Regions from separate parts of the Moraxella sp. K1664 genome, predicted to be linked through region 1. Evidence: predicted binding sites of a transcription regulator. Region 1 holds the regulator's gene; each other region holds the start of a gene.
The links. The regulator PhoB, encoded in region 1, activates phosphate uptake and scavenging genes when phosphate is short. The targets are predictions, from matches to a motif close to TGTCATNAANCTGTCATAA.

Region 1 (4,279 bases):
TACCATGATACCCCACCTAAGTCAATGGTTTTTTAAGTATCTGGTATCTAGTATCTTACAAACTAACTTAAAGATACTTGTTGCTCAAAGGATGTTTGGGTTTTGATAACACCAAAACAGATATGTACCAATTTACGCATACAAGCACATAAGGCTTGCATTTTGGTTTTACCGTTTTGTTGTAATCGTTCATAAAATGCCTTAATGGTGCTATTATAACGAATGGCACTCATTGCAGACATATACAGCTTAGCACGCAAAGAGACTTGCCCTTGTTTGGACAGTTTGGTTGCTCCCTTAAAGACACCTGACTGTCTTTGTTTGGGTATTAAGCCTAAAAACGAAGCCATCTGTGAGGCTTTTTTAAATTGTTTGGTATGTATTAAGCATACCACTTCTTTGGCAATAACAGAACCAATGCCGTCAATGGTTTCAAGTAAGGTTTTGTCTTGCTTTAAACTTGGTTGTTTGTCAACAAAGTCATCAATGTCTTTGGTGAGTTTGGCAATTTCCTCTTGAAGGACACTGATGACTGTTTGCATGGATGCTTTAACCAAATCGGGCAGATTGGGTGATAAGAGCAACTCTTGTCGGTTTTGCTCTCGTTGCAAATCTTCTTTGAGTGCTTCTAAGCGAGCCAATAGAGCTTTTAGCTGTTTGGCTTCAATGCTAGGTGCTACCCAAACCTCAGGCTTGTGGCTATAACCATACCTTGATAAAATAATGCTGTCTTTTTTATCAGTTTTATGGATTACCCCCAAACTGTCTGCAAATTTGCGGACATAGTTAGGATTGACAATGCTTTGCTTGATATTATTATCATCAAGAAACTCACTTAGGTGTTCATGATAAACCCCTGTTGCTTCTAGGATGATGTGTAGCTCATCAAGATGATTGCTGACATTGGTTTTTAACCAAGCAAGCAGTAAATCAAAGCCTGCTTTGTTGTTGTTAAAAACCTTGGTTTTTACTTTATTTGTGCTTGGGTTTATAAATGCAACATCAAACTTTGCTTTGCTGATGTCTATGCCAATATAGTGTATCATCTGTCTCTTGCCTTGTTTATGCAGTGTCTGTTTTAATAAACGCACTTAGATACCATTCAGAGTTAAGATGACAAGCAAAGGACACCATCTGAGCACCAGTGTTAAGACACTAAGGGCGAACCCGTGTTCTCTTTGCTTGTATAACCCAACAACATTCTAGCAGATAATCTAGGTTTGGTGTTGGGTTGATACAAGGGCGAACGGAAAACTGGTTTTTTAGGAAGTTTAATTGACAATTTTAATAATTTTTAATTAAAATTTGGAAAAAATAATGGAAAAACACACTTCAAAATCCTACGACCACGAATTAACCGTTGCCAAAGAATTGCTCCTAACGATGGGCAATTTGGCAATCAGTAATGTCGGTAAAGCCATCAAAGCCCTATCCGATGGCGACAAAGAGCTGGCACGGGCGGTCATTGAGTCAGACAAGACAATCAATGACTATGAAAGACAGCTTGATGACAAAGTGGTCAAACTTGTCGCCATGCGTCAGCCCACGGCGGTGGATTTGCGGTATATCATGAGCATGAGTAAGGCGGTGATTGACCTTGAACGGATTGGCGATGAAGCAGTAAAAATCGCTCGCATTGCCCTATATGACACGCCCATTCATGCCAATGTCCACACCCTTGCCGACAATGTGCGTATGATGACGCTGGACGCTTTGGAAGCCTTTAATAATCACGACAGTCGTTTTGCCTTTGATGTCATGCAGATGGACGAGCTTGTTGATAGCGAGTATGGCGAACTGTTGGTGGCATTACAGGACAAAGATGAGATAAAGTCGTCCGAGATTATGCACACGCTGTGGGTATTGCGAGCGTTGGAGCGGGTGGGCGACCATGCCCGTAACGTGGCGGAGCTTGTCATCTATACCAGTAGCGGTACGGACATTCGCCATAGCGAGATGAGTGTGGTGCGTGATGTTGTGGGGGAGTAGGGTGGTTGCAAATAGTTACCCACTTTTGTGATGTTTTGTGTTATTGTTATAGTATTGTTATTTTTTGGCAATGCCCTATATGGGCTGTTGTGTGAATTAAGGATAACCCATGCCTACCATTTTAATCGTTGAAGACGAACCTGCCATTAACGAGCTGATTGCCACGACGTTACAGATGGCGGATTTTGAGACGGTGTCGGCGTATGATGTCAAGACGGCTCATCGTCAGATTGTGGACGCTCGCCCTGATTTGATGATATTGGATTGGATGTTGCCCCAAGGCACATCGGGGGTGGATTTTTGTCGCTTGCTCAAAAAAGACAGCAGTACCGATGACATTCCTATCATCATGCTGACCGCCAAAGGCGAAGAAGACAATAAAGTACTGGGGCTGGACGCTGGGGCGGATGATTATATGACCAAGCCATTTAGCACCAAGGAGCTGGTTAGCCGTGTCAAGGCGGTGTTACGCCGTAGCATGCCAACTGATAAAGTGCTGAGCGTGGGCGAGCTGTGCCTTGATGACAAAAGTCAGCGTGTCTCGGTCGCTGAGTCGCCTGTGGCGGTCAGTAGCACCGAGTATAAGCTGTTAAAATTTTTCATGACCCACCCTGAGCGAGTGTACAGTCGCAGTCAGATATTAGACCATGTGTGGGGTGGTAATGTGTACATTGATGAGCGTACCATTGATGTGCATATTCGCCGTTTGCGTAAAGTGCTTGCCCCGCATGGCGTGGATGGGCTGATTCAGACGGTGCGTGGGACGGGTTATCGGTTTTCTAATCAATGATTAATAAAAATATTTTAAAAATCAAAATGATATAACAAAAGCAAGGCAAGTTTCATGTTGGACGATAAAGGGCTTGATAAGAAGGGGCTTGATAAGACAGACACGACGGCAGATGTTGTCGGTCGGTCATCGGCTATCAATGCAAAGGCTGTCAATGCAAAGTTAGACACAGCCCCTGATTTATCCGATGATTTTTATCAGATATTAGAATCATCCGATGACATGCTGATGATATTAGATGAACACGAACGCATAGTGTGGCATAACTCATCGGCACTGTTTATCTTGACCGCTTATGTGGATAAGCCGATTATCGGTGCTAAGGTGTCATCGCTGATTTTAAATCATGAATTTTTGGAAAAATTCCCTGACATTTTTCATGCCATTTATCAATCTGCCAAATCGGCTAATCCAACCAACCAACCCAACCCAACCAATACCGCCAAATCCACCAAACAAGCCTTTGAGTTTTTTGGGCAGATTTACCGTGGCGAGATTTATAAGGTTACACTCGCTAGGATTAATAACGCCCATAACCACGTGCTTTTGACCGTCGCCAATCACACCTACATTCATCATCTAGAACAAATGAGAACCGACTTCGTGGGTAACGTGTCGCACGAAATGCGAACGCCTTTGACGGTGCTGATGGGTTATATTGAGACATTCTCAAACGCCCCGAGCCTAGAACCCAAATGGCAACGGGGCTTTGCCTTGATGAGCGAGCAAGCACGGCGGATGAACAACTTAGTCAATGACCTGCTCATGTTGTCACGACTAGAACATGATGACAGCGAGCAACAAGTGGCGGTGGACATGCCCCGATTGCTCATGCAGGTCTTTGATGACGCCCGTGCGACCAACAAAGAGTTCGGGCATTTGCTAGACATACACCTAGACACCGAGCGTCATGTGCTGGGCATTGAGAAATATTTATACAGTGCCATTTTAAATCTTGTCATCAACGCCATGAAATACACGCCCACGGACAGCACCGAGACAGGCAGGCAGGGCGAGATTAGCATTTTGTGGGAAGAGACGTCAGATGGCGGACTGCTAAGCATTGCTGATAATGGCATTGGCATTGAAGAGACGCATTTGGCACGCCTGACCGAGCGGTTTTATCGGGTTGATAGTGGGCGTTCTCGTGCCACGGGTGGGACGGGGCTTGGGCTTGCCATTGTCAAGCATGTCCTGCACAAACATGGGGCAAGTCTGCACATCGATTCGGTGTTGGGTCAAGGTTCTACCTTTAAAATCCTATTTCCCAAAGAGCGATTGGTTTGATGATTTTAAAATTGGGCGTGACCATGATTTAGGGTTTTTTAAAAATATGTTAAAAGTGTATTAAAAATGGGTGTGCAGATATTGATAACACCAAATTTTAAAAGCTTTTTTTGATTTTAAAATTAATCTGACAATTTTATCACTTTTTATCCACTTAGCCACACAGCCAAAGGACAGTTATGTCAAGTATCATCGATGATGAACTCTTATGTG
Region 2 (4,279 bases), 1.4 Mb from region 1:
AAAATAAGATGAAAATTTAACGCTTTTATCTATTTTGCATGAAAAATCTCACCATCCTTAAAGCTAGGCAAATCCGTCACGCCCCCTGTATAGGCATTATCCACCACTTCTAGGCGTGTTGCCAACGCATGTCTAGCAAACTTGATATTTGTCACAGGCTTGTAGGGGCTATATCCAAACATCATTGCATTTGTGGTAATTTTAAAGTTCCTTGGGGATAACAGCCTTTAAATTTTTGCCAACAAAAAAGAGCGGTAAATCCGCTCTTTTTTAATTTTATCATCAGCCAAATATCGCTGACAATGCCACAAACGCCACCGCACTAATCGCCCCCGCCGCAGGGAGCGTGATGATCCACGCAAGCCCGATGGGTTTCATGAGTTTCCAGTTGGTGTTTTTATTGACAAGTCCAATGCCAAGCACCGCCCCGACAAGGATATGCGTACTGGATACAGGAATACCAAGGCTTGACGCCCCCATGACCACCGCCGCCGCCGCAAGCTCGGCAGAAAATCCTGACGCTGGGTGCATTTCGGTCAAATTTGTCCCAACAGTTTGGATAACTTCTTTGCCAATAAACCAAAGCCCCACGATAAGCGACACACCAAAGGTAACCAGTACAGGAGCAGGCACGGTGGCTTTGGCGGCAATGGCGTTTTCACGGATAACGTCCATAATCGCCACAAAAGGTCCAACGGCATTGGCAATGTCGTTTGAACCGTGTGAGAAAGCAAAGGCACAAGCGGTAAACACCTGCATCCAGCTAAACATGATAAAGGTCGCTTTCCCCAAATCCTCTTTGTGCTTACCACGAATGGTCTTGGTATAGATAAAGGCGGTCAGCCACACCATCGCCCCAATCATGCCCATGACAAGGGCAGAATGCAAGGTGGATAGGTTTAGCCCTGTGTTTTTTAACCCCTTAAACACCACCATCGCTGTCATCACGACCGCACCCAAAGCAGCGATAAGTGGCACCCATGTTTTGAGTGCTTTTAGGGTGTCTAGGTTTTCACGCTTGTGTTCAATGGCGTGCAACTCTTTATAATAGCCTGTTTCTAGCTCATCGGCACTGTCCACTTCTTTATAAATCTCTTGGTCACGCAGTAAGGCGGTGGTGTAGTCCAGTTTATTCTCTTCTGGTAGGTTTTCAAAATGTTCTTTTTGGCGGGCTTTTAGGGCTTTTTTCTCCGCTTTTAGCTCTTTGACCTTGATTTCCATGTGGTCGTTGTACGCCAAAATGTTCTTTTTAACCAGCCCATAAATAACATAGGACAACGCCCCGCCTAGTACAGGGGAGAGCACCCAAGAGATGGCAATCTCGCCGATTTTTGACCATTTAACAGTGGATAAAGCAAGCTCAGACCCACCCAGATTCACGCCAAGCACGATAGACGACCCCACGATACCCCCGATGATGGCATGTGTGGTGGAGACAGGCAGACCCCGCTTGGTGGCAAACAGTAGCCAAAACGCCGCCGCGATGAGTGCTGAGAGCATAAGATAAATAAACTGATTGGGCGACACCCCCAAATCGGAGATGTCCACGATACCACTGCGTATCGTGTCAGTCACGGCAGCCCCTGCCAAGACCGCCCCAGAGACTTCAAAAATCGCCGCCACGGCTAGGGCTTGGGTAACACTGAGCGTCCCTGCTCCGACTGACGTACCAAAGGAGTTGGCGACATCGTTACCACCGATGTTAAACGCCATAAAAATCCCAAAAAATGATGCCACCAAAAACAGCACAACTTGCTGATGATTGGTATAATCAAGTCCCCACATCACAAAATAGACACTAATACCTAACATCAATAAGGCAAAAAAGACATTCGCCGCCATGGGCGTGGACTGCTTTGCTGAATTTACCATAAAATCCGCCAAGGGTTGGTTAAATTAAAAGAATATGACAATAAAAAAGCCCTACCCATTCAATCCTTAAATGGGCAACGCCACTACTATTTAATCTGAATCGTCATGGATAACATGGTTGTATCCAAAAATCGTTGCATTATAAAAGTCAAATATGACAGTTATATGACAATTTTAACACATTTCATAAGTTTTGGGAAAATGTATCAAAATGTTATGATTGTTTGCTTTTTTGACAGCATTAACGTGCCTGACAACAAAACATCTCGCCTGCCCCCATCAGAAGTTCTAGCACACCATCTTCAATGCGTTTGACATAGCTAATATCATTCATGAGCGATGATGCCTGTTCGCCATCAAGTACGCCATCTCGCAGGCGGTCAAATACCTGCCCACGCATTTCATCAAGCCCATCAGCATGGCGAATGAGCGTGTCTATGTGCATGACCCATTTTTGTGAACCCAGCTTCATCTCCCCCGCCTTGGCAAGGGCTTGTAGTGAGACAAACAAATGCTCTCTAAGATAGCGGTATTCTTGACCGATGTCATTGATGTCGCCATCTTTTTTGTCATTCTTTACATCAACCGCCAAAAACTTTGCCATATTCTTTTGCAAATGCTTGGCATCTTTAACCATACCCAGTAGTGTAAACGCCACCAGGTGAATGGCAGTCAGCTCATCTTGGCGGGTGTCGGTCTCATCCACGTCCATTTTACTAACAAAGTCCAAAATCTCACTGTATAAAGGCTTAATCTGCCACTCGTACAAAGTCTGCACATTCGGTTCAAAAGGCGGTGTGGGGGCAGTGGGCGACTCGTCTTTTTTGTAAATATCATCGCTTGGCACAAAGACAGCGTGCGACATCACTTCCATACTAAGGCTTGCCAAATGGCGAATCTCTTGGGATACCGCTCGCAGGGCAATATCTGCCGACATCAAGGCATTGGGGTCAAGATGGCGTGGCATGACTGCCTGTGAGCCATCGGGCAGAAGTTTGGTGTTGGCTTTGTCGGGCAGGATTTTGGTTAAAGCATTGGCAAGATTGCCCTGCCACCGCCAAAACACCGCAATGCCAAACACGTTAAAGAGCGTATGAAATAAGGCAAGCTGTATCAAAGGCGGAAAATTGGCAAGCTCGGCAATGGTGTCCACTATCGTGGTCATCGGCATCCAAAGCACAAAGGTCAAAAGAGCCGTTACCCCATTAAAAATCAGGTGTGCCAACGCAAGGCGTTGTCCTGCTCGCTCACTACTTATCATGCCCATGATGGCAGTTGTGGCAGATGAGCCTAAGTTTGAACCAACCGCAATGGCAAAGGCTTGGGGAATGGTGATTTGTGTACTGGCAAGGGCGGTCAAGGTCAAAATCAGCGTGGCATGGGACGACTGCAACACACACGTCAATAAAAACCCAATCCCTGCAAAGGTCAGCACTTCTAAGGTTGGGCTAAAATTCAAAGACGCAAAATCAAGCTGTCCGCCAAACGCCCCAAAGCCTGATTTGATGGCATCAATGCCCATAAAAATAAGTGCCACCCCCACCAATATCCGCCCTACCGCCTTGGGCTGACCACCAAAAAACCCAAGCAAAATCCCAAAGACAAGCATGGGAATGGCAACAGGCGATAAGCTTACACTCTGCCCTGCCAAGGCAAGTAGCCAAATGCCTGTCGTTGCCCCAAGGTTGGTACCAAAAATGATGGCAATACCGCCAGCAAGCGTAATCATGCCCGTCCCCAAAAAGGCGATGGTCAAAAGCGATACAAGCGTACTGGACTGCAAAATAAAGGTCGAACCCACCCCAAACAAAAAACCCTTGGCGGGTGTGGCGGTGCTTTTTGTCATCAAGCGTTCAAGTGTCCCGCCTGCCGTGCTGTGTAAGCCCTCTTCGATACATTGCATACCAAACAAAAACAAGGCAAGCCCATAGCACAGATGTAGCCAAGCCGAGCTGTACCAAAAGGACAAACCAAGCCCCACGGCAAAGACGACAAGCATGAGATGATGTAGGTAGTTTTTGCGTTTCATGATGGACACTTCATGATTGGTATGTGGCATGAACAAAAACCACGACAATCCTATTTTACAGTTTTGTCATGGCTTTGTTATAGTTTTGTCACTATTTTGTCATAAATCAATGATAGCAGTATTGATTTGATTTTGCAAATGGTTTTTAATGGCTATACATCAAAAACTCTCTTCTGCTTCCACTTCCGCTTCCACATCACCATAGACCACATCTTCTGCGGTCTCATCAGCCACCTCACCATAGACCACTTCGCCATCATCAATGACCTCTTCGCCATCTTCGCTGATGGTCTCATCATACTCATCCAAATACTGTTCATCTAGGCATGACGAGCTTTCTTTGGGGGCATGCTTGCTTAACACAGGGACATACATGGC
Region 3 (4,279 bases), 1.0 Mb from region 1:
GCCCAAAAAGATAAAACGGTATTATTTGATTTAATTGATACGGTAGAAATCATAAACGACAAAACAATCAATCGTGAATTTTTTCATCACGCCATTAGTCTGTATCAATCGGTAACGATTAACAATATTGATAAAACATTAAAAGGCAAGCAAATTGGCAATGAGCTGACACGGCTAAGATTATTAACATTAAGCGAATTTTTAAAAAAGGCAATTTTATGAAAAAAGTCGCCCTCATCACAGGCGGAGCAAAACGCATTGGCAAGGCAATCGTCCAAGCCTTTCACAGTAACGGCTTTAACGTTATTATCCATTATCATCACAGCCAAACGGACGCTCAATATTTGGCAGATGAATTAAATGCCATTTGTGATAATAGTGCCAAAATCATTCAAGCGGATTTAAATACCATCAATGATAAACATACATTAACGGATTTTAAAAATCATGCCTTAGCTTTATTTGGGCGGATTGATGTTTTGGTGCATAATGCGTCAAGTTTTTATCCCAGTGATATGAATGATGATTTTGCTAAATGGCAAACGGACTGGGACGATTTGTTTTTGACCAATGCCAAAGCTCCGTTATTTTTAAGCCATGCTTTTAAAGATGAGCTTATCACAAATCATGGGGCAATCATTAGCCTACTTGACATTCACGCACGAGATAAGCCCTTTGTCGGTTATCCCATTTATAACATGGCAAAATCGGCACATCTGGGCATGGTGCAGTCCTTGGCATTGGAGCTTGCCCCGAGTGTGCGGGTCAATGGCGTCTCCCCTGGTGTGAACATTTTTCCAGAAGATAATAAAAATAACGAATTAAACGACACCACCAAAGACAAACTTGTGAGTTCCGTTCCCTTACAAAAAATCGGTACGCCTAATGACATCGCCCAAGCGGTGCTGTTTTTGGCAACTGCTCCTTATATCACAGGGCAGATTTTGGCGGTGGACGGTGGGCGAAGCTTGACGTTAAGGGGTGGATAAAAAAAGCGGCTAGCAAATGAAAAACCTAAAACAGCAAAAACCCACCATAAGGCGGGTTTTTGTAAGAGTGTGATACAAATTAGAATTTGTATTCTAGACCTGCACCAATGCCATAGGCGTTAGCTTTATTACCGTCAGCATCTGCTCTTAGGTTTACATTTTCAGAACGTTGGTAAGCACCATACAGATGACCAGTAGTTGCTTGGTTAAAGGCATACTTGCTACCAACAACAGTACGGAAAACCTCAGCATCTTTAAAACCTTCTGCATTATCAACAAAATCTAGCTGACCGTAAGCAGTCCATGGAGTTTGAACCAACTTATGTTCAGCAGACACAGTAAATGCATTTTCTTTCTCAGAACCAGTTTCTAAAACATCTTGATGTAGAGTGCTATATTGAGTATTCTGGTATAAGGCAGCTACAGTAGTAGCAGGACTTAGGTCATAAGCACCACTTACACGAATAGCTTTTGTCTTACCTGATTGGATATAGGTAGCACCCGCACGATATGGAGTATTTTCAGGCTCAAACTGAGCACCCACACCCCATGCATCACGAGCTAGACTATCTTGAGAGTCATTTTCGTCAAGAACATACATGCCTAAGAAATTAACACCATTATAGTTAGGTGATACATAAGCAAAAGCGTTGTTAGCACGTGGGGCATCAAATGATGCCAATACGTTGTCGCCACCAATCACGCCACCTTGGGCAACAGTAGCATAGTCAACCATGCCATCAATCGCTGTTAGGCGACCAGCAAGTAGGGTGCCATATTGCTTGTTAGACAGACCTAGATAGCTATCACGAGCTTCGAAGGTACGAGTATCATCATCAACTTCAACACGGTATTCTAGTTGATAAACAAGGTCAGTATTTGCTGTTAGGGCTTCTGAACCTTTAAAACCAATGCGTGATGCATTAGAGTTTAGTTGGGTGCGAGAGTCTTGTGATGCACTATTACTGTTGCCATCTTGCACATCAAGAGTTAAAAACGCTTTACCGTAAACTTGTGGGGCAGCATTAGCAGCTGTGATAGACAGAGCAGCAACAGCTGACGCTAAAAGTAGTTTTTTCATGGGTTTCTCCACTGACATTTTTAGTGATGGGGCTGCTGTACGCTTGCACCCAGTGTGATAAGCTGTCAATCACTTCACGACTTATCACGGTTTTAAGTTATTGCCAATATGGGTATTTCATCACAGTTTTATGACATACTCATGACAACTTTTACATTTTTTGATAATCATGTATCAAATCCTGCATAAGTTTAACACAATAGACAAAAACGGTCATCAATCCCATACCGTGTGTATAGAATACCAATTTTGTCATATTTTGCAACACTTTTTATCACAAAAATTCACACTTTTTTTATATTTTTTCAAAATATATATATTTATCAATAACTTAAAATGTTTCTGTTTTCCAAAAATTTTGTAAACATTGAGAGTGATTTTTAATTATACTTATAAATTTAACCGACTTCTTTTGGATGACTGTATTTCGTCATCATTTTAGGCGTGAGATAAACATGAGATAAGTATAAAAAATAAACAATTTATACGGCAAAATGACTGAGTAGACCGCCAAACAGATGATGCCAATAAATAATATCAATATTATCAAATCGCTGTTTTTTTGGGTAAAAATCCCCACATCATATTATCGCCAGCTTGATAAAATCATGATAAAATAGCCACTGCTTTTTGATTTATTAAGATGCCATGACCGACATACTGCCCGAAGATGGCCTGCACGCCATCGCAAGCCGTGCCAAAGCCAAAACCGACATTAGCCACATTCATGCGTTTTTGGGGGCAAAAACCAGCGATAAATGGCTTGCCGTCGCCAAAGATAATCTCCCCCTGCTCATGCAAGACCACGCCAACTGCGAGAAAAAGGCGGCAGGGACGGCGATGAATTTGATTTTTCGTTATGAGTTTCACAGGGATTTGCAAGAAAAACTTGCCCAGCTGGTGCGTGAAGAGATGCTTCACTATGAGCAAGTGCTAGAACTCATGAAAGAGCGTGGCATTGCATGGTCGCACCTGCCTGCAGGGCGATACGCCAAGGGACTATTAAAGCACAAACGCACGTGGGAGCCTGCGGGCATGATAGACGTGTTGATTATCGGGGCGTTCATCGAGGCTCGCTCATGTGAACGATTCTCAGCATTGGCGGATGTCATCAATGATGAAAAGCTATCAAAGTATTATAAATACCTGCTTAAATCCGAAAGTCGTCATTATGAAGACTACCTTGCCCTCGCCCAGTCGGTGTCAGATGAACCGATAGATGAGCGAGTGGCGTTTTTCCGAGCGGTGGAAGCCGAGCTGATAGACAGCCCTGATGGGGAGTTACGCTTTCATAGTGGCGTGCCTGACTTTGTTTAAAATTTATCCAAGCACGTCATCATCGCATTTATCAATCATCGGATTTTAAATTTTAGCGTGAATGATGCTTGCAATTTGGGCAGGCAGACGCATATTATGGCTTTATTCTTTGGCTTTTGCCTTAGTTTTAACTTTAATTGATTGATGGTTAAAAGTTAAACATAATTTATTTTACTTCATTCTTAACTTAAATTAAAATAGTAACTTATTGATTTTTCAATAATTATTTTTTGTTTGTAGGGGCGAATTGCAATTCACCCTTAATAAATCCATCACTTATACAAAGTTGAGAATGGGGTTTTATTTTATCATCTTATATTTGGAAGTATTATGGCTACTCATCACAAACTCATCATTCTAGGCTCGGGCCCTGCTGGTTATTCAGCTGCGGTGTACGCTGCCCGTGCTAACTTAAATCCCGTCATCATCACAGGGCTACAAGTGGGCGGACAGCTGACCACCACCACCGAGATTGACAACTGGACGGGCGGAAAAGAAGGTTTGACGGGGGGCGAACTCATGGATAACATGAAAGAGCACGCCGAGCGTTTTGGGACACAGCTCATCTATGACCATATCCACACCACCGACCTACAAAACCGCCCCTTTACTCTAACAGGCGACAACGGCACTTATACCTGTGATGCCCTTATCATCGCCACAGGGGCAACCGCCCAATATCTAGGGCTTGACAGTGAGACGGCATTTATGGGGCGTGGCGTGTCAGCGTGTGCCACCTGCGACGGCTTTTTTTATAAAAACCAAAAAGTGGTCGTCATCGGTGGGGGCAACACTGCCGTAGAAGAAGCTCTATATCTGTCCAACATCGCAAGTCACGTTACCCTAATCCACCGCCGTGATAGTTTGCGTGCCGAGAAAATCATGCAAGACC

Region 2: AAHK14_RS09495 (inorganic phosphate transporter) is a predicted target of PhoB. The motif match lies at 2,025-2,043, and genes of this name have one in related genera.
Region 3: AAHK14_RS07935 (porin) is a predicted target of PhoB. The motif match lies at 2,188-2,206, and genes of this name have one in related genera.

The regions. Positions count from the first base shown of each region.
Region 1 covers NZ_CP155576.1:528,618-532,896, reverse strand. The annotation lists gene AAHK14_RS02860 (IS110 family transposase) at 63-1,091, opposite strand; gene phoU (phosphate signaling complex protein PhoU) at 1,318-1,989, shown strand; gene phoB (phosphate regulon transcriptional regulator PhoB) at 2,099-2,779, shown strand; gene AAHK14_RS02845 (ATP-binding protein) at 2,834-4,066, shown strand; gene AAHK14_RS02840 (Ppx/GppA phosphatase family protein) at 4,246-4,279, shown strand, end outside.
Region 2 covers NZ_CP155576.1:1,901,111-1,905,389, reverse strand. The annotation lists gene AAHK14_RS09500 (hypothetical protein) at 30-185, opposite strand; gene AAHK14_RS09495 (inorganic phosphate transporter) at 283-1,872, opposite strand; gene AAHK14_RS09490 (Na/Pi symporter) at 2,114-3,931, opposite strand; gene mrcB (penicillin-binding protein 1B) at 4,061-4,279, opposite strand, start outside.
Region 3 covers NZ_CP155576.1:1,565,395-1,569,673, reverse strand. The annotation lists gene AAHK14_RS07945 (tRNA nucleotidyltransferase) at 1-222, shown strand, start outside; gene AAHK14_RS07940 (pteridine reductase) at 219-989, shown strand; gene AAHK14_RS07935 (porin) at 1,069-2,070, opposite strand; gene AAHK14_RS07930 (tRNA-(ms[2]io[6]A)-hydroxylase) at 2,719-3,387, shown strand; gene trxB (thioredoxin-disulfide reductase) at 3,718-4,279, shown strand, end outside.